5 linked regions of the Pyrobaculum calidifontis JCM 11548 genome follow. The protein of the gene in region 1 binds, or shares a complex with, the protein of each later gene. Links are inferred from orthologs where the notes say so. Each region holds a gene or a part of one and is shown on either strand. Other genes may lie near its edges. The genes, in order: PCAL_RS09435, rpl7ae, rpl12p, PCAL_RS00090 and PCAL_RS04885.

Evidence for each region.
Region 2: PCAL_RS09435 (region 1) and rpl7ae share a complex: the UniProt entries of both Methanocaldococcus jannaschii proteins name them as parts of the 50S ribosomal subunit. The link is inferred for Pyrobaculum calidifontis JCM 11548 from one-to-one orthologs.
Region 3: PCAL_RS09435 (region 1) and rpl12p share a complex: the UniProt entries of both Methanocaldococcus jannaschii proteins name them as parts of the 50S ribosomal subunit. The link is inferred for Pyrobaculum calidifontis JCM 11548 from one-to-one orthologs.
Region 4: PCAL_RS09435 (region 1) and PCAL_RS00090 share a complex: the UniProt entries of both Methanocaldococcus jannaschii proteins name them as parts of the 50S ribosomal subunit. The link is inferred for Pyrobaculum calidifontis JCM 11548 from one-to-one orthologs.
Region 5: PCAL_RS09435 (region 1) and PCAL_RS04885 share a complex: the UniProt entries of both Methanocaldococcus jannaschii proteins name them as parts of the 50S ribosomal subunit. The link is inferred for Pyrobaculum calidifontis JCM 11548 from one-to-one orthologs.

What each region holds. Positions count from the first base shown.
Region 1 is NC_009073.1:1,653,134-1,656,847, reverse strand. What follows is about bases 174-3,087. They hold PCAL_RS09435 (50S ribosomal protein L14), read right to left. Parts: upstream 1,891-3,087; coding sequence 1,456-1,890; downstream 174-1,455. Other genes in these bases: truD (tRNA pseudouridine(13) synthase TruD), read right to left, coding at 2,812-3,087; PCAL_RS09430 (DUF362 domain-containing protein), read right to left, coding at 1,985-2,782; PCAL_RS09440 (hypothetical protein), read right to left, coding at 1,071-1,388; PCAL_RS09445 (hypothetical protein), read right to left, coding at 706-1,089; ahcY (adenosylhomocysteinase), read left to right, coding at 174-370. Also shown: more of ahcY, read left to right, coding at 1-173; more of truD, read right to left, coding at 3,088-3,714. UniProt on the Methanocaldococcus jannaschii protein: Binds to 23S rRNA. Forms part of two intersubunit bridges in the 70S ribosome.
Region 2 is NC_009073.1:424,157-427,724, reverse strand. The notes cover bases 801-3,568. They hold rpl7ae (50S ribosomal protein L7Ae), read left to right. Parts: upstream 801-1,843; coding sequence 1,844-2,293; downstream 2,294-3,568. Other genes in these bases: PCAL_RS02385 (arginine--tRNA ligase), read left to right, coding at 2,917-3,568; PCAL_RS02390 (30S ribosomal protein S28e), read right to left, coding at 2,628-2,861; PCAL_RS02395 (50S ribosomal protein L24e), read right to left, coding at 2,443-2,631; PCAL_RS02405 (branched-chain amino acid ABC transporter permease), read left to right, coding at 801-1,812. Outside these bases: PCAL_RS02410 (branched-chain amino acid ABC transporter permease), read left to right, coding at 1-731; more of PCAL_RS02405, read left to right, coding at 733-800. UniProt on the Methanocaldococcus jannaschii protein: Multifunctional RNA-binding protein that recognizes the K-turn motif in ribosomal RNA, the RNA component of RNase P, box H/ACA, box C/D and box C'/D' sRNAs.
Region 3 is NC_009073.1:583,196-586,957, reverse strand. What follows is about bases 174-3,135. They hold rpl12p (50S ribosomal protein P1), read left to right. Parts: upstream 174-1,472; coding sequence 1,473-1,799; downstream 1,800-3,135. Other genes in these bases: PCAL_RS03310 (site-2 protease family protein), read left to right, coding at 3,121-3,135; PCAL_RS03315 (hypothetical protein), read left to right, coding at 2,522-2,992; PCAL_RS03320 (DUF2208 domain-containing protein), read right to left, coding at 1,779-2,474; PCAL_RS03330 (hypothetical protein), read left to right, coding at 1,173-1,376; PCAL_RS03335 (ATP:cob(I)alamin adenosyltransferase), read left to right, coding at 411-935. Outside these bases: more of prpB, read right to left, coding at 1-173; more of PCAL_RS03310, read left to right, coding at 3,136-3,762. UniProt on the Methanocaldococcus jannaschii protein: Forms part of the ribosomal stalk, playing a central role in the interaction of the ribosome with GTP-bound translation factors.
Region 4 is NC_009073.1:10,535-14,248, forward strand. What follows is about bases 601-3,514. They hold PCAL_RS00090 (50S ribosomal protein L2), read right to left. Parts: upstream 2,468-3,514; coding sequence 1,733-2,467; downstream 601-1,732. Other genes in these bases: PCAL_RS00080 (TFIIB-type zinc ribbon-containing protein), read right to left, coding at 601-645; fni (type 2 isopentenyl-diphosphate Delta-isomerase), read right to left, coding at 675-1,733; PCAL_RS00095 (30S ribosomal protein S17e), read left to right, coding at 2,794-3,009; PCAL_RS00100 (peptidylprolyl isomerase), read left to right, coding at 3,012-3,514. Also shown: PCAL_RS00075 (cyclic pyranopterin monophosphate synthase MoaC), read right to left, coding at 1-319; more of PCAL_RS00080, read right to left, coding at 316-600; more of PCAL_RS00100, read left to right, coding at 3,515-3,701. UniProt on the Methanocaldococcus jannaschii protein: One of the primary rRNA binding proteins. Required for association of the 30S and 50S subunits to form the 70S ribosome, for tRNA binding and peptide bond formation. It has been suggested to have peptidyltransferase activity; this is somewhat controversial.
Region 5 is NC_009073.1:873,563-877,237, forward strand. The notes cover bases 209-3,083. They hold PCAL_RS04885 (50S ribosomal protein L37ae), read left to right. Parts: upstream 209-1,429; coding sequence 1,430-1,738; downstream 1,739-3,083. Other genes in these bases: malA (alpha-glucosidase MalA), read right to left, coding at 209-1,039; PCAL_RS04880 (DUF2175 domain-containing protein), read right to left, coding at 1,061-1,375; PCAL_RS04890 (ribosomal biogenesis protein), read left to right, coding at 1,714-2,256; PCAL_RS04895 (hypothetical protein), read left to right, coding at 2,249-2,488; PCAL_RS04905 (hypothetical protein), read left to right, coding at 2,901-3,083. Outside these bases: more of malA, read right to left, coding at 1-208; more of PCAL_RS04905, read left to right, coding at 3,084-3,389; PCAL_RS04910 (tRNA (adenine-N1)-methyltransferase), read left to right, coding at 3,418-3,675. UniProt on the Methanocaldococcus jannaschii protein: Binds to the 23S rRNA.

The sequences.
Region 1 (3,714 bases):
CCACTTCAACGTAGAAATAGACGTAGCCGGGCTGGAGAGAGTGGCAACGGCAAAGAGGAGGATTAGGCCCTACCTAGACGAGTACACTCTCCCAGGGGGCAAGAGGGTGTACCTCATCGCAGAGGGGCGGCTTGTAAATCTAGCGGCAGCCGAAGGCCACCCGTCCGAGGTCATGGACATGTCGTTTGCAAACCAAGCCTTGGCGGCTGAGTACTTAGTCAAAAACAAGCTGGCGCCAGACGTCTACAAGCTCCCCGACGAGCTCGACCGCGAAGTGGCAAGACTTAAGCTAAAGACCATGGGCATAGAGATAGAGGAAATGACAGAAGAACAGAGACAGTATCTATCCTCCTGGACCCTCGGCACCTAACGCTGTACCCACATTTTAAAAACCGCCCAGCTATGCTCTCTGCGAGGCAGGCCGCCGTACGCGAGTCGAAATTCGACCTCCTCTTTACACATGTCTTCGGCTATCTCATGTGACGTGACCCCCTCGCGCCACGCTGGCATAAGGGGGCACAAATATCACTTCATGGTCCAACTATTCGCCGACCGTAGCCTGGCCGAGGTCTTGTCAGAGGACAAGCCCCGTGTTGGAGAAGTACAGAAGACAGGGCGGCGGGGTATATATGAGTCACAATACGCATATCAAGATAAAAGTTTCAAAGCTACCCGCTAGATGGGATTTAAATTCCCTCCCCCTCTCTATTTTGATGATTGCAACTCTGGGGTCTGACTTGTGAAGATACTGACCTGCGATGAACATCTCTTGGCCATATCGCGGTATATTTTCACATTTCTCTTAGCGGCCTTGATCCTGCGCCTAAGCGTCTCTAAGTCGCTTGGAGAAATGCCGAGGGCCTTTAACTCGCGGTAGAGGGCCCTCAGCCTTTTCTCCTCCTCCTTGTAAACCTCTAGAAAAGTGGCTACCCTCCTACACTCTAGGGCGGAGACGTCCACGGGCTCTGAGTCTAGGCCCAAGATCCGAAACGCGGCGTCAGAGCTCTGCACTAGGGATGCCTTGACCTTTTCCACGTCTATGCCTCCCAAGTATTTGCCGAGGCGTTCAATTAAATAGTCGACTTCCATAGCCTCTCCACAACTCTCTTTCCCACATACTCGTCGTCTTCTACCACTTCAATTGTCTCCACGCGGCCCTCTAAGTGGTCCTCGGCCAACTCCTCCACATCTTCTACCACGTCGACGGGGTCTACGGCAACCCATCGCCTCGGGTTTTCCCCGACGCTCAAGTCGACGGCGAGCAAGGCGGCCACGTACTTGAAGTCCTCCTCGTCTAGTGTCTCCCTCAGCTTGTACAGGGCGGCGGCCCTCTTCGCCGGGCTAAGCCTCCTAAGCCGCGGGATTAAAATCTCCACAGCCGCTTCCACGTGGTTTTGACTCTGCGTAGATAAATATGCTGTGTTTAACAAAGTGCGTGGGGAGAGTGGAGTGAAACTAAACCACTATGGAGGCTAGGTTTGCAATTGTGGGCCACCTAAGCGTCGCCTCCATGGCCACGGGGCCGTGTATCTCAGAGCCCTTCGGGTCTCCCTCGGGCGTAACTATGACAACGGCGTTGTCCTCAAACGCCACCCACGTGCCGTCCGGCCTCCTGTAGGGCCTCCTCTGCCTAACCACTATCGCCCTGAAAATCTGCTTCCTCAACTCGGGCTTCCCCTCCCTCACCACAACTACCACCATGTCACCCACGCCGGCGCCCGGAATTCTCCTATGCACAGACTTAGAGTAGTGGCCAACGACGCCTATCACTCTAACCAGCTTCGCGCCAGAGTTGTCAGCCACGGGGACTAGGCTGTTCATAAATATGCCAGGAGTCACGTGGAACCTATACGGGACGCCTACCGTTCTCTTGCCGCCACGCTTTGCCATAGCACCCCCTACAGCCGCAGTTTATAAGCTTTTCCCACGGAGGCCGTCAGTCCGTCCGTCGTCAGTCACCGTTCTTCCACCAACGCTTTCATCATCAGCCTTTCTTCCAACTGAGCAGTATGCCAACGTTGCTCGTCAGTTTAATATTTAGCCGGTTCTTCTCGACGAGCTCTGGAACGTCGATCTTGGGTATTGCCCCATCGTAGTAGAAGTAGAGGTAGCCCAAGTCCCCCGGGTCTACCCCCAGCCCCCTCGCGACGACGTAGTCCACCTCTGCGCAGTTCTCGCCCACCACTTGCACCCCCCAGTAGCGCTGGAAGCCCTTGATGGGGCCGTCTCCCTCGATGACGTACTTCCCGTCGGCGATGCAGAGGGTGTTTTTCTCCAGCTTGTATATGTCTGCGATGTACTTGTACAAGGCCCTGAACCCCTCGTAGAGGTTTTGCGAATCTTTCGGCTCCAGTATCTGCAACGCGGCGGTGGTCATCGTGGAGTAGAGAATGGTCTGGGGGTGGCTGACGGGCATCGCAACGACTATCTTCAGTAGTGACTCGTCGAAGGCTGCCTCGAGGGCTCTTACGCGGACCTTGTTGCCCAGAGGCGACTGAAGCTCCAGCCTATATGTGGCACTTTGATGCGGCATCACTATCTTGGCGCCGTACTTAGCCGCCAGTTTGTCTAGCCCCATCACTTTCACGGCCTTTTCAAAGTAGGACTTAGGCATCGAGAAAGTAAGCGACACGTGGCGCCCCTCCAAGATCTGTAAAATTGTCTCAAGGAGCTCGGCCCGGGGGTTTGCCTGAGAGGGGATGTAGCTGTGGACCGCCAAAACTATCAACGCGTCCTTCTTAGGCACCGGAGGCCTCTCGTCCGCCGGCAGTGCCACTACCACGCCCCAAGTTAGACGGTAAAATAAATGTTTTAGAACCCATGCGCGGCGGGGTCGACCGGCTTCACCACCTCCCTCAATACCACAGTGGCGTAGCTCCCCCTCGGCAGAGTCATACGTATCTCCACCTCGCCGCCGGCGACCTTGTACTCCAGCTGGCCTACGTCCAGCCGGGCGCGCCTATAGCTACCATACGCCCTCAAGCCCCTCGGCATCTTCAAGAAGAGGGCTGGGTCGAGGCCTAGGTCCTTCACCACTCTTACAAGAGCCTCGCCCACTCTGCCCCTCGGCATCTTAACCCCCGCGCCGGGCACGGGCAAGACGAGATCCCCCGCGAGGCCCTCCACGTAGTACGCCACTTGGCCCCCCACGTCCACTAAGTCCCCCTCCACGGGCTCCAGCGGCGCCAGCTCCATCCGCCTCGAGAGAAAGAGGTTAAAGACGTAGGACTGGGCAGCCTCTATGTAGATCTTGAGGATCTGCCCCGGTATAGCCATCGCCGCGTTCCAGAGGTCCGCCCCCTCCACCAGCTTCCTCAGAAAAGCCCTCTCCTCGAGAAACCTCTTGGGAAAAGCCTCCAGCGCCTTGGCGTACTCCCCCCTACACGCCAACTCCCTCGCTCTCTTGGCGGCCTCGGACTCCCGCGGAAATATTTTACAAAACATGACGTCGAAGAACGCCTCGGCGTCCTTCTTCAAGAGGGCTAGGCCGAGGAGGTGGCCCACGGGGCGCACAGTCCCGAAGCGCTGATAGCCGTAGTAGTTGGGAATCGGCGTCTTGGCCAAAGCGGCAAGCGCCTCAGCGGCGCAGTCCGCCCTATCCACGCCTCTGACAACAATCGTAAATCTATTCCCATATATCTCCGCCGGCGTAATAGGCCTATCCATCGGCCACATGCCTAAGAACTCTACCCCGGGGATCTGGGGCAGGCTGGA
Region 2 (3,568 bases), 1.2 Mb from region 1 along the record:
TCTCTCTCCCTCTAGTAGTGCTGATGAGCGGGGCCGTCGCCGTGGCTACCTACATCGCGGTTTTTAGGCCAATGATTCGGAGGGGGGCTAGCATAACTGCGCTCATGATCGCCTCCTTCGGCGTCCACTTTGTCCTCTTCTCTGCGGTGGCCATAGCGGCGGATTATGTGCAAAATACGTACAAGGTGTTGACTAGGAACGTCTTGCTTGCAAATTACGAATTTGTGTGGCCTGGCACCGACTTCTTGACCTCCTCTCTCATAAACACGTCGCTGGCGGTGGCCGCGGTGTCGGCTCTGCTCTACTTCATTCTCTACAGAACTAGGTACGGAGTGGTCATGAGGGCCAGCATAGACAACATCTACTTGGCCAAGGCTGTGGGGATAAACGTGGAGGCCGTCTTTGCCATTGCGTGGTTCTTAATAGGCGCCGTGACCGGCCTCGCGGGGGTGTACATGGCCATGTTCTTCCCCATGACTGAGGAGCTGGGCTGGCTGAGGCTCGCCCTTGTCTTCGTCGCATCTGTGGTGGGCGGTCTCTCCAACATATTCGGCGGCCTCTTAGGCGGATACGTGGTGGGACTTAGCACAGTGCTAGGCGCAGCATATATCCTGGCCCCCCTCAACGTGCCCATAGAGTTTCAGTTGATCATACCCTTCTCCATCGTCATTGTCATTCTGCTATTCATGCCTCAGGGACTTGTCTCACTCTTAACCAAGCGGGGGAGGTGATATGTTTCTCCAAATTGATGTATTTATAAGAGAGACGGTCGCCATAGCGGCTATATACGCTATATACGTCCTCAGCCTCAACTTAGAGGTGGGGTACCTGGGCCTGCCGCAGTTTGGCAAAGTCATGTTCTTGGCGCTGGGGGCCTTCGCCGTTGGGGGAATTGCCACTAAGGTTGCGCTCCTCCTATACGGCGGCCTTATACAGAGCAGACTTGGGATAAACCCCCTGGCAAACCTCGACGCGTACTGCACCGCCTATCAGTACCAGGCGGCCGATGTGATAAAGGGGATCTTCCTCTCCAATCCCCTGGAGGCTGTGGCGTTCTTCCTTATGGCTCTCATCATAGCCGCCGCGTTGGCGGGGGTGTTCGGCGTAGTGATGAGTTGGCCGGCCATAAGGCTCCGCGAGGACTACCTAGGCATTCTCCTCTTGGTGAGCGCCGAGACTATTAGAGTAATAACCACCTACACCCCCCAGTTGGCCTGCGGGGTCTTCGGTGCCGTGGTGCCGGATCCCTTTGTGTGGATGGGGGAGCTCAGGCCCTGGGGGTACGCCCTCGTCGTCGTCTTGCTCCTCGTGTTGACCTTCTTCGTGGCGGAGAGGCTGGGCAACTCTCCCTTTGGCAGAGCGCTTAGGGCTATCCGCGACGCAGAGACGGCGGCTGCGGTATTTGGAAAAGACATAGTCCGCTTTAGGGTTAGAGTTTTGGCGGTCGCCTCGGCGCTCAGCGGCGTGGCCGGCGCCCTCCTGGCTTTCTACAACAACTTCGTAAACATGGGCCAGTTTGTCCCACTCTACACCTTCTACGCTTGGCTCATGTTGATCATTGGGGGCAGCGGCAACAACGTGGGCGCGCTAGTTGGGGTAGGCATATACTACGCCGCGGATAGGTTGTTGAGCTTGTACAAGGAGGGGATTAGGCAGGTGGTCAACGTGGACCCCGTCTTCTTCCAGTACATGGTCTTCGGCATAGTCGTCATCTTGGTGCTAATGTTTATGCCGCAGGGCGTCGTGGCGGAGCGGCCTGTGAAGACGCTGAAGCGGAGGAGGCTCGAGGAGCTCCGCAGAGAGGCGGCCTAAAGTTTATATATTGGGTTATTTCTAGGGGGCCATGGCGGTGACGATTGACCCAAAGACGTTCTACGCCAACCCTCTGCCGGGGAAGCCGTTCTACGTCAGATTCGAGGTGCCGAGCGACGTGGCTGAGAAGGCGCTGGAGATACTTTCAATTGCGAGGCAGACGGGGAAGATCAAAAAGGGGACTAACGAGACTACTAAAGCCGTGGAGCGCGGCCTTGCGAAACTTGTGTTAATTGCCGAGGACGTGGACCCCCCCGAGGTTGTTGCCCACCTCCCGCTTCTCTGCGAGGAGAAGAAGGTGCCCTACGTCTATGTGCCGTCTAAGGAGAAGTTGGGAAAGGCGGCTGGGATAAACGTGGCCGCCGCGGCCGCGGTGGTAATTGAGGCAGGCCAAGCTGCAGGAGAGCTGGAGGCGCTGGTAAACAAGATCAACGAGATTAGGGCAAAACACGGGCTAAACGCCATCCCGGTCAGACGCTAATTTTTCCCTCACATTTTTACTGCAACTGTCGTTTTGGCGACACTCCACTTGCGAGGAGTACAAAGTGTATAGCTTGTGGCTGATATACATCTACCGATTCACGCCTCGGCGCGTCAACCGGTACTACGGGTATAACGAGGAGAAGTGTACTACTTTGAAGTTTTGGCTTTTTTCTTTCTTACCCATGCAAGTTTTCTGGGGTTTCTCCCGTACTTGACTGCGCTTACGAAGCATTTTCTGCTGCAGAATCTCTGTACTGTGCCGTCGCTTCTTACGTACATTATGCCGTAGCCTGGGGGTATGTCGGCGCCGCAGAAGGAGCACTTGTGGATCTTCATCTTGCCGTAATTCTCCTGGCTTCTCTTTCGGTTTCTCTTAGCATTACAATGTCGCCGAGGCGTACTGGGCCTTTTACGTTTCTAGTGAGTACTCTGCCCTTGTCTCTCCCCTCTAGTACTCTGATCTTCACTTGTGTTACTTCGCCTGCCACGCCTGTCCTCCCCAGTATCTGTACCACTAGCCCGGCTACTGCATCCTCGTATGGCGAGAACTTTACCTCCTCAGCCATAGGCGGCCGTTTGCACGAGTTTTTAAAGTTTTATAAGTGGGAATTACTCGCCTTTGTGGACCCTCTACAGCCTGCTAGGGAGGAGTTTGGGAGAGTGGTGGCCGAGGTGGCGAAGCGGCTTGGCATTGGCGAAGTGCCCGAGGTGGAGAGGGCGAAGAGGTTTGGCTACTTCACTGCGCGTTTCCACAAGTACAAGGTGGATCCCGGGCAGTTGAAGGCGGCGGCGGAGGGGGACTGGGGGCTTGAGTATCTGCAGTGGGTCTCTGCAGATGGCTTGTACCTCAACGCGGAGTTGAACGTGGCCAGGCTGGCCGGGCTTGTGTTCGACGCAGTGGCTGAAATGGGCAGGCGTTATGGGTCAGACGTATGTCCAGGGGGGTCCTTCCTCGTGGAGCACACCTCTGCCAACCCCGTCCACCCTCTGCACATTGGCCATGGGAGAAACGCCATTTTGGGCGACTCGCTGGCGCGGCTTTTGAAGTTCTGCGGCGCTAAGGTGGAGACGCACTTCTACGTCGACGACTGCGGCGTCCAGGTGATGTACGCAGCGATTGGCTACCGCGCCGTTAGGAAGGAGGCGGCGGAGGCCGTGGCTCGGGGGGCTAAGCCGGACTTAGTGGTGGGCTACATATACTCTGCCACAAACGCCGTGGCGGAGATAAATAGACTGAAGAAGGAGCTGACGGCGGCGGGGGAGGAGGAGAAGA
Region 3 (3,762 bases), 1.1 Mb from region 1 along the record:
TCTCGTCCATCGTAATTAAGCCGAGGTCTGGCAACGCCATTGAAGCAGTGACGGCGGCGCCTGACACATACACCGCCTTAAACCCGAGGCTCTGGGCCATGAGAGCCGTAAGCGCGTTAAACACACCCGGCACGAGGACAATGCCAGGCCTAGAGAGCTCCTCGCGGAGAAGCCTAGCCCCATCCACCCTCCCTTTCTTAACAATCATAGCCCTTCAACTGCGCCACATTATAAACATTGATAAAGGCAACGGGGCCCACACGTAGAAGATAAAGACCGATAACTGCAACTCGTCAAAATTGCGACTAAGGCGGGAGTCAGCCGGCTGAAAAATGCGTCACGACTCAACGCTCAGCGGCCTCATCACTATTCCAAACGATGCATTTATATTTAAAGATGGGGAAAGTATAGTGCTCATTAAGCCTTGCCTACTGTGGATGCGCTGCCCCGGCGACTCTGGAGACACCACTGTGTTTTGGAAGGGGGAGGCCAGGCCAGCTAGGAAGGACGATCCAGTGGTCAAGCTCTTCGGCGCCTTGGACACCGCAGTGGCGTACAGCCACAAGGCGGCGAACCTCCTGCAACGGCCGCAGAGCCGCATCATGCGCCTCGTGGCCTTCTCGCTGATGGAGCTAGGCTTCTACCTCGCCACCGGCAAGCCCGAGTACTTAGACACAGCCTACGAGCTATACCGCCGCGCGTTGAAGCTGGCCTATACAATTGCGCCCCCCGAGCCCCTCAGGGCGTGGCTGGCCTGCTCGTCGCCAGAGTGCTCAGCAGTAGACGAGGCCAGGGTGTGGATTCGGTGGGCCGAGCGCCGTGCTGTATCACTAGATAGCACGGCGGCAAAGCTCATGAATCAGCTCTCCAACCTGACATTCGAAGTAATGAGGACGCTCCCCCACATCCAGTACCGGCACAGGAGGGTGCGATAAGCTTATAAACAAGCTTCTACTCAATAAATGCCCTAGGCAACACCCCCGAGTGGGGCGAATGAGCCTGGCGGGTTACCCCGGCCAAATCACTTCCCTAAGCAACCTCCTCTATACCGTAGCCACGGCTCTGCCCCGCGTAAACCTGATCGCCTCTCGCCGTCATGTGAGCCAGCTGTGTGATACGCGTCGTACATCTCCACGTCCCTAAAACTTATATATCCCCGCCTATGGGCCGTCATGCCTAAGGAGATTTTCCTAGTAGAACTTTGGAAGAAATACGGCGAGAAGGCCCAAGTCGTCAGAGTAAAGCGATATGAGGACTTCGTGAAGCTAAAGGCGAGGCTCTCGGGCTATCTCTACACAATTAGGGTGCCACCCGACAAGGCAGAGCAGTTGATCTCGGAGCTGAAGGCCAAAAACGTGAAGGTGGAGGAGGTTTAATTCGCCGCTCTTTTGACAACCCGCCGGAGTTCTCTTGGACCACCAAGCGGGGCTGTGCTAGGGCTAAGTTTTTAAACCCCCTATTCGGGCCCGCCTATGGAGTACATCTACGGGGCGTTACTGTTGCACTACGCAAAACAGGAAATAAACGAGGAAAATTTGGCCAAGGTGCTCCAAGCGGCTGGCATTACGCCAGATGAGGTTAGGATAAAGACTCTGGTGGCCGCGTTAAAGGAGGTGAACATCGACGAGGCCATTAAGTCTGCCGCGTTTGCCCCAGTGGCAGCGCCTGCGGCCGCTGCGGCGCCGGCCGCGGCTGGAGGAGCGGCTCCAGCGGCTAAGGCTGAGGAGAAGAAAGAGGAAGAGGAGAAGAAGGGGCCGAGCGAGGAGGAGATCGCTGGCTCACTGGCTTCGCTGTTTTAAGGGCTTTATAATTTTTAGTAAAATACTGTCAAGTTCTTTTACGTCTTTGTAATATATTCTAAATATCTGGTTATTTAGTTTAAATTGTATAAATCGCCGCTCTGGGTTGACGGTGTATTCCTCTACCTCGATGGGGGCCTTGAGCCCGACCACCTTGTCTACCACCATTCCGCCCTCGTATATCTTGACGTTTCTCACTATCCTGGGCATTGTGGGGGGCTTGAACAAGAGCATCGAGATAGCGGAGAATATTGAAAATATTGTGACGTAGGCGAGAAATCTGGCGGGGTAGGCGCCTATTACGGGCCCCGCCGTAGATTCCAAGAGCGGCGGGAGAGTGGGGAAGAGGACCGTGGCCAACACCATGAAGGCTGGGAGGAGTAGTAGCGGTATGAGCGAGGAGCGAGTGAGCCTTCTATACTCTGCTACAAGCTCTTTGTCTTTTTCCATGACTTTCCCCACCTCTTTCTCGTCTATTTCGAGGAGGGGCTTCCCCTTGGATATTTCCTGGACTGTAGCCATGCCTCTTCTATAGGTTCTTAAACCCATGGCGATAGTTATTCCGAAGAATAGCACAAAGTAGAGCAGAATAGCTGTGAAATATTCGCCGGGGTAGAATGTGAGAATTGCAGAGAAGGCCAGTATAGATGCCAGCGAGATTAGCAACCTCCTCATGTAGGGGCCGTGGCGCATGTTTTATAAATTTTCCAATGGACCCGCATGTGGTTAAGATAACTGCCGTGTGTTCCGAGAGCCCAGGCGCGGTGGAGCCCAGCCACGGCTTTGGCGTACTAATTGACGACGCCGTGCTTTTCGACAGCTGTAGCAGAGAGGCCATGGACGCGTTTCTAAAGGCGAGTGGGGCAAGGCCCGTGGTCGGCGTCGTGGGAATGCCAGACAGCCCACACCACGTGGGCGGCTTTGAGCTTCTACGCGTGCCGCTGGTCAATCCGCCGCATGACCTCGAGCTGAGGGTGAGGGGGAGGCGCTACCTCTTGTTTAAGGGGAGGCGGGAGAACTTCATGGTGGTGGACGGGGTCGTGGTCTCTCCCTGTGGTCTGTCCACCGTGCCATACGGCGAAATGTCTCGGCGGGGATCAAGGCGAGGTGCTTCGTGGGAGGGCTTGGTGGCACTTCGCAGAGCCCCTACCTCTTACACAGAGTTGTGGCCGAGCTTAGGCTGTTGGGCGTGAGGTGCGTGGCGCCTTTGCACACGGCGCCTCAATTGGTCAAGGAGCTTGAGCGCCGATTTAACGTGTATAGGCTCGGCGCCGGGCTTTCCCTAGAGTTATAATTTTTAAGCTCCTACTGGGCGGCCTCCGTGGACCCGCTAGTGGCCTTCTTGGTGAGCTGGTTCGCCGTGGTGGGGATAGTCTACGCGGTGAATAAAAACGCGGTTAGGTACTTCGTGGCCATATACTGGAAGACCGAGAGGCTTAACCGGCGTATAGAGGGGCTTGTGAAGAGGCTCAGTTTTGTGCCGCTCAGGGCCTATCTGGCGGTCGCCCTCGTCCTCGCCCTTGCGCCAATCTTTATAGCAATGCCGTTTGTGAGGCCGGACGGGCAAGTGCAGGCGTTGCCCGGCTTCTTGTACATGCTCATCGGCGGCACAGTCACAGCCGTTCAGACTCTGCTCAGCGGAGCCCCTGTGGCCGAGGCGGCCTCGCGGTCAGCAGGAGTCACCCCCATAATACCTGGCGTGACTCTCCCCTGGGGGCAACTGCCCTACTTGGCTGTGGCAATAGCCGTGGGAGTGGCGCTTCACGAATTTATGCACGCCTATGCGGCTCTGAGGTATGGAATCCCCCTGCGGCACGTCGGCGTCTTCTCCTTCTTCTACATAATAAGCGGCGCCTTCGTGGAGCCGGATGAGGAGGCGTACAAGAAGAGTGGCGTCGAGGCCAAGGCCGCTGTGTTGGCCAGCGGGGTGGCGGCAAACGTGGCCTTGGCGTTCTTGGCCATG
Region 4 (3,714 bases), 1.6 Mb from region 1 along the record:
CGGGAGATCCCTTCACCTTTGCCTCAACTAACATGTTCCTCATCTCCACGGCCCCCGAAGCCACTGCCCCAACTAAGGCGCCGAAAAGCACGTCCATTTCAACACCGGTTTGCCACTCCGCGACGCCCTCCACGTACAGCCTACCCCCTCTACACGTTGCGCCGGCACGGAGTGGCACTGGATGTAAGAACGGCAAATGGCGGTAGGCCTCCGCCGCGCCCTTAGCCGCAACTACCGTATTACACCTGCTGAGCCCGAGTTCCACTGAAGCCTTCGCATATCTATACACGTCGAGCTTCTTTGAAACGTCGACTATCATCCCCAACACTTCTCCACCTCTGCATACAACTTCTCTAACTCCGCCGGCGCCAGTTTCCTCCTCTCCGCACGTTGTATCAGTATCTTCCCCGCCAGCAACCTGGCGCTCTTTTCATCGAGCTCTTGCCTAAGCTTAGAGAGCAATTCGCTACACTCTTCAATGGGCTCATCTATATATTTCTCAAAGAGCTTCGCCTTCTTTATCTCCAGCTCAGCCCACGTCAAGTCCGCTTGAGGCAGAGGCCACCTATGCCCACATTTTTTACACACAAACTCACCGCTGGGCGCCAACATTATCTCCCTAGAGCCACATCTTGGACACGACACCAAAAATCACTATGTGGCAGTTAATAAAGCTAACAACGGAGGCCTCTCTGCTCAATCCACTCCCTCAGCCTAGGGCCATACACCCTGGGGACCTTGGCCAAGTCGGAGACCCGCCTAGCGCCCACCAAAAACATAGCAACCTTGAGCTCCGTCAAGACGGCGCTGATCTCCTCCCTAATTCTCCCATCTAAGACAGCTCTTAGCAGAGGCTGAGACATTGTAAAAAAGTTCGCCCCAAGAGCCAGAGCCCTTGCCCCATCAAGTCCGCTTCTAACTCCGCCAGAGGCTATCACATACCCCCCAAAGACAGACCTAACCTCACATATAGAGGCCGCAGTGGGTATACCCCACGTCTTAAAAACCTCGGAAATACGCCTATACAGCTCTAGGCCAGCCCCCAGCGCCCTAGCCCCCTCAATAGACACAAACGAGGTGCCGCCCAGCCCGCCCACGTCTATGGCATCTACAACTCCAGCGAGGCGCTCCGCCACTTCTTTAGATATTCCATTGCCCACCTCTTTCACAATAACGGGCTTCCCCACCGCCCTCTTGACAAGCTTGATTTTCTCCAACACGCCGCGGAACCGCGGCTCCCCCTCGGGCTGAACCACCTCCTGCGCGGCGTTTAGATGAATCGCTACAGCATAGGCGTCAATCATCTCCACAGCCTCCACAACCCACTCCACCACCTTCTCCTCAGGCAACGCAGAAAGCTGGGGAGCGCCCAAGTTGGCCACCTTGGGGATAGTGGGGGCGTGTTGTTTTACCACCTCAAAAGTCCACCTAACTGAGGGATTTTGCAACGCAACACGTTGAGAGCCGACATACATCGGGATGCCAAACTCCTCAGCTGCCTTGGCGAGCTCTGCGTTAATTTTACCGGCGAGCTCTGTGCCTCCAGTCATTGCACCGATGCCAAAAGGCGCGCTCACCTTAGCCCCCAGGAAATCCGCCGAGAGGTCTACATCCGCCAAGTCAAGCTCGGGCAGAGCGTTGTGGATGAGGAGAACCTCGTCAAACCAAGGCGAGCCTACTTGAGAAACGTCAGAATAAGCTAAGTGGATGTGGTCGTCCTTTCTCTTCTCCATTACTGTTTCTGCTGAGCCCTAGCTCTTACACAGCCTCTGCCAGTACAACGCGAGCCAATAAACCCGACCTTCTGGCCAGGCGGCGCGGTCTTTGGAACCGGCGTGCCGCCCTTCTGGTGAGACCCACCGCCATGCGGGTGGGCATAAGGCGACATCGCCTTGCCTCTCACAGTCGGATACTTCCAAGACTTAGCCCTAGCCCTGTGGTACTTCTTGCCAGCTTTTACAAACGGCTTCTCAACCCTCCCTCCGCCAGCCACAATGCCAATCGTAGCTCTACCCCTTGCGTCAACCTCAATCACTCTGCCACTGGGAAGACGGACAATTGTCTTATTCTCCTCAGGCCTCTGACCAATTACCAGGGCATACGTACCTCCAGACCTGGCAAACTTCCCCCCGTCCCCAAACCGCTTCTCAACGTTAAACACCATGGTACCCTCCGGAATTTTACCAAGCGGCAACACGTTCCCCACGGCGGGCGGCGCGTCGGGGCCCACCTGTATTACCTGCCCTACGTAGAGGCCCTCAGCAGCGTAGTTGAAAAACTCGACCCCATTCTCCATTCTGATTTTCGCCACAGGCGCATTGAGGCCTGGCTCATGTAATATCTCTACGACAATGCCCCTCCCCGAGATGTTAGGAGGGTAACGGACAGGGCCGTCCCGCTTCCAACTGGGCGACCTAAACTGCGAGCCGCCTCTTCCGCGCCGCTGTACCAAAATGCGCTTACCCATATACGCGCGGTAATGCACATCGTTTATAAATTTGATGCCCCAACCTAGGGATAGGCAAATCGACAAAGTAGACCCCAGCTTCACAATCGCCACGCCTGCCCGTGTACCTACACATCGCTTCGCAATCACCGCTAGGACCGCCCACATAGTCGCGGAGCGCGTATGGCTCTGCTGTAACCTTTGAAGCCAGCAGAGGCACAAGGCGCGAAGAGTTATATGCAGAGGTGCCTCTAGGCGTAGTGATGAAATGCACCTAACCCGAGAGGTGGCGAGCTCACGGTACGCTGAGGGTTAAACTTTATATACCGGGTCGTGGGTGGTGCGCCATGGGTCGCGTGAAGCCGAAGTTTATAAAGTCGCTTGCGGAGAAGCTTTTAGAGGCGTACCCCGACAGGTTTACCGAGAGCTTTAAAGAAAACAAGAAGGCGGTGGCCGAGCTCGCAGATATACCCAGCAAGACTGTGCGCAACAAAGTGGCTGGATACATTACTAGACTTGTGAAACGGCAGAAGGCAAAGGAAAAGGCTGAGCAAGCCGCGTAGCTATGCCTCTGTCCAAGGGCGACTACATACTTCTGGACTACACGGTGGTGTCTAAAGATGACAACAAAGTAGTTGAGACGACGGTGGAGGCCGTGGCCAAGGAGGCCGGCATCTACAGGCCCGAGAACGTGTACGGACCCCGCCTCATCGTCCTGGGCGAGACGCAACTTTGGGAGCCGGTGGAGAACGCCTTGCTGTCCATAGACGAGGGGCAAGACTTCGAGGTAGAGGTGCCGCCTGAGAAGGCCTATGGAGTAAGAGACCCGAACAAGGTCAAGGTTGTCTCTATTAGGGAATTCCACCGCCACGGCATTGTTCCACAGGTAGACGATGTTGTGGAGTACGAGGGGCAACGGGCGCGGGTGGTGTCGATCTCGGGAGGACGCGTGGTGTTAGACTTCAACCACCCGCTGGCCGGCAAGGCGTTTATTGTCAGAGGACGTGTAGTAAAGAAGCTAACTACAGTGGAAGAGAAGGCGTTGGCTCTGTTAAAGCTGTATTTGCCTAGGATTTCTGAGGAGAAGGTCAAGGTGGCTGTTGAAGGCGATGTAATAACACTGCAACTGCCAGCCGAGGTATTGCTCTACGAGCGGATTGGTGGTATTCTTCTCCAGTACGTCTCAGAAGTTTCTACTCGTTTTCCAGAGGTGAGGCGTGTTAGGTTTATAGAGGAGGTTGAAGTAAGGAGTTAATTTTTAAAGGTGG
Region 5 (3,675 bases), 780 kb from region 1 along the record:
CCCCCGCCAAGGCGTATATCCTACTCCTCGTCGCTGGTATGTCACAGTTGAAGACCGTGGGCTCATTCATGTCTAGCCAAATGCCGTCTATGCCGTAGGTCTTAACGAAGTCTGCCACTAGCTCAGCCCACAGCTCTCTACAGCGGGGGTTTAAGAAGTCGGGCAGGGCGGAGAGGCCCGGCCACCCCTGGGCTAGGAAAAGCTCGTCGTTCTCAGTCACTAGGAGGCAGTGCAACAGCTTTTCAAAGGGATTGTAGCCCGGCTCGGCCTTTATGTAGGGGTCGAGTATCGCCACCACTCTGACCCCCGCCTCGTGCATCTCTTCCACAAAGCTCGGGGGGAACTTCCTCACGTCCCAAGTAAAGGGCCTCCTCTTGTCCATGTAGTCTATGTCGAGGTATACCGCGTCCACTGGGACCAGTGAGGACACCTCTCTCACCACCTCCCTCGCCGCGTCGTGCGGCTCGTAGCTGTACCGGGAGAGGTGCACCCCGAGGGCCCACTTCGGCGGGAGGAAGGGCATGCCGGTGACCTCGCTGTATAGGCCGTAGACGTCCAGCGGCGCGGGGCCAAAAAGTATGTACAACTCGGGCAAGTCCTCCACGTAGACCACCACCTCGCTGTACCTCTCGCGCCCCACGTCGACAAAGCCATAGGCCGGGCTGTTGACCACTAGGCCGTACGCCCTGCCCCCCTCAACAAACACCATGAAGGGTATCGACGCGTAGAGTGGGTCCATGCCGAGCTGGTATGCGTACAAGTCGTTGTTGAAGAGCTGAAACCGCCCACGGCGCCTATCCACGGGGTAGGCCCTAGTGCCCAAGCCCAACACGTGCTCGTGGAGCCCAAGCCTCTTGCGGACAGTGGTCGACCCAAGCCGCGCCTCCACGGCTAGTTCCACCTCTATGCCGCAACAAGACGCCTTGAGAGCCCTCCCGTCGAACTCGGCCGAGGGCTTGGGCTCGCCCTGGGGGAGGGGAAAAGAGAGAAATTGCTCCCCCAGCCTTAGCCTTACGCTCTTCTTCCCTAGCTCAAGCACATAGGCAAAAAGCCGGGGCTTTTAAAAGGCCTTAGACGTAATTTCGTTTGTAAGACGCGCAGCCAGAGCCTCCAGCTGCTTCCTCACCTCGGCAATCCTCGACTTAGCGGCCTCGCTCTGGGCGAGGTGTTCCAACTCCTTAGCCAAGACGATTCCCTCGTGTATATAGTGGTCCAGCCTTAGCAAGGCGGCTAAGTCCGCGTCTTTATACAGCCTCTGGGCAAGCTCCTTCTCCAGACACTCCCAGTGCACGGGGCCCTTTGAGTAAAATGTGAACAACTGCCCCTCAATTATGTCGTCGCCGCAAACCACACACTTCCACCTCTTCCTCTGCATGGCCTCAACTCGACCTCCATTTAAAAGATATAAAGCCCCGGTTACATCTCCCCCATGCCCTTTAGCCACACCAAGATCGTAGGACCCGCTGGGCGATATGGGGCGCGCTACGGGATGGGCATTAGGCGCAAAGTCACCACTATAGAGGTTAAGCAGAGGGGGAAGCACAGGTGTCCGAGCTGTAGGTCGCTGGTGAGGCTGGAGAGGCTGGCCTTTGGCATATGGCATTGTCCAAAGTGCGGCCACACTTTCGCGGGGGGCGCCTACGTGCCGCAGACCATCTTGGGCAAGACGATAGCCCCCGAGGAGCTGAAGGGAGTCGAGGCAGAGAAGGCTAAATGGAAGGAGGCTGCAAAGCGCTGATAACCACCTCCCGCTCCCCCTCCAAGCGCACTCTAGAGCTTGTAAACGACCTCGCCAACTCTCTGCCGGGCGTCAGAAAGGTGGTAAGAGGGAAGCGGCCGTTCACCGTCCTGCTGGAAGAGGCCGTCCAGTGCGGCGCGCGGCACGTGGTGTTGATATGGGAGAGGAGGGGCATGCCCTACGCCGTCTTGTTCTACGACATAGCCCAGCGAAGGTGGAAGCCCTACGCCCTAAAAATCGCCGGCGTAAGAAGCAGGCGGGACTTCCCAGCCTTCGTCGCCAGAAGGCCGCCGGCCAAGACCGCAGTCGTGGTAGACCTAGCACAGAGCGAGGTTGGGGAAATATTCTCAGAGGTCTTCGGCTACCCCCTCCTATACAGCTTAGACGTGAGGGGCTTCGACACAATAATTCTAGTGAGAAGAGGAGACGGCCACCTAGTAGTGGAATTCCTAGGACCAGACATGGGCCCCCGCGCCTCCTCCATAAAAGTTGCCAAGGTGGTTTACCGCCGTGTATAAACTAGTCGTAGAAGTAGACAACTGGGACTTGGCACTCGCCGTGTTCAAGACGCTTGAGAAAGAGGTGAGATTCAGAAGAGGAGAGCTCCACCTAGAAGTCGGAAAAATCGTAGCTACAGCCGCCGACGCGGCGAGCTTGAGGTCCCTACTCCACACGGTGTTCCGATCCATATACGTAGTGGCCACGGTCGAGGAAATAGCCGCACGCCAACAACCCCCCACCCATCCCTAGGGGGCTACTAGCGAAGCCGTCCACAACAATCAACGCCATTTATGGCTACATAGACGTAGAGTGAAGGGCAGGTGAGGTGGCGCAAAGACGAACTGTCGTGTATCCAACTTGCTAACATCGATTTAGAGCCGTTAGGCTTGACGCGGCGCGAGCCATAGGCCTGCCACGTCTAGCAACGGCGCTAAACTTTTAAACACACGTTTAGAGACCGATGGGGCCCGTAGCTCAGTCAGGATAGAGCGGCGGCCTCCTAAGCCGTAGGTCGTGGGTTCAGGCAAAGCCGCCTACGAATCCCACCGGGCCCGCCACTTGTCTTTACTTGTGTCCTTGCATCTGACGGTAGACGGTGACATTGGCGTTTACTGTGTTTGAAGTGTGTACGGCCTATTTATGTGGCACATTTTCCTGTCTCGTGTTTTCTCTTTTGGAGGAGAGGGTTAGGTTGACTCTGTGGCGGCTGGCGGCGGAGTTCGCTTACATGGCTTTGGTGGATACACGTATAGTGCCTCCTCACAGCCTCCTGCGGCGGCGTGTCTCGCGGGTTGTGGAGCCTGAGTTTTTGTCTCTTTTGGCGCTGAGGGTGGGCGGCGACAATGCCGATGTGGCGCTTAACTCGGTGCTTGGCGTGCGCCTGGGCGGCGTTCCCCGCTGTGAGTTGTTGGAGGGGGTTATGCCCGAGTTGTACAAGCTCTGCATGGCGCTCCGGAGCAGGGGGGATGAGCCGTTGTATAAGGCTCTGCCCGACGTGGTCGTGCCGCTGGCCGTGGCGTCGTCTGCCGGGGGCTTTGAGGAGGGGGACCTCCTCTTGGCTGCCTATCGGGCGGCGGCTTTTGGCAGAGGGCCCGAGCTGGAGAGAGTCCTACGGTACTTCTCGCGGTGGTACGTGGTGGCTAGGTTTTAGCTTTTTAAGTGGGGCCTCTGGTGGCGCTGTGTTTAAGAGGGGGGACTGGGCGCTTCTCTTGGAGGTGGGGGGCGGGTACAGGACTGTGGCTAAAGTCGGCGGGGGTGTTGTGCAGACTATTAGGGGCTTTTTGGACCTGGACGCGTTGGTGGGGGCGCCTTACGGCTCTGTCTTGTCCTCTTCTCTCGGCGTTAGGTTTATGGCTCTTCCTGCGACGATTTTCGACGTAATTGAGCACCGCTTCAAGCGTAAGGCGCAAGCCATTTACCCGAAGGACGCGGTGCAC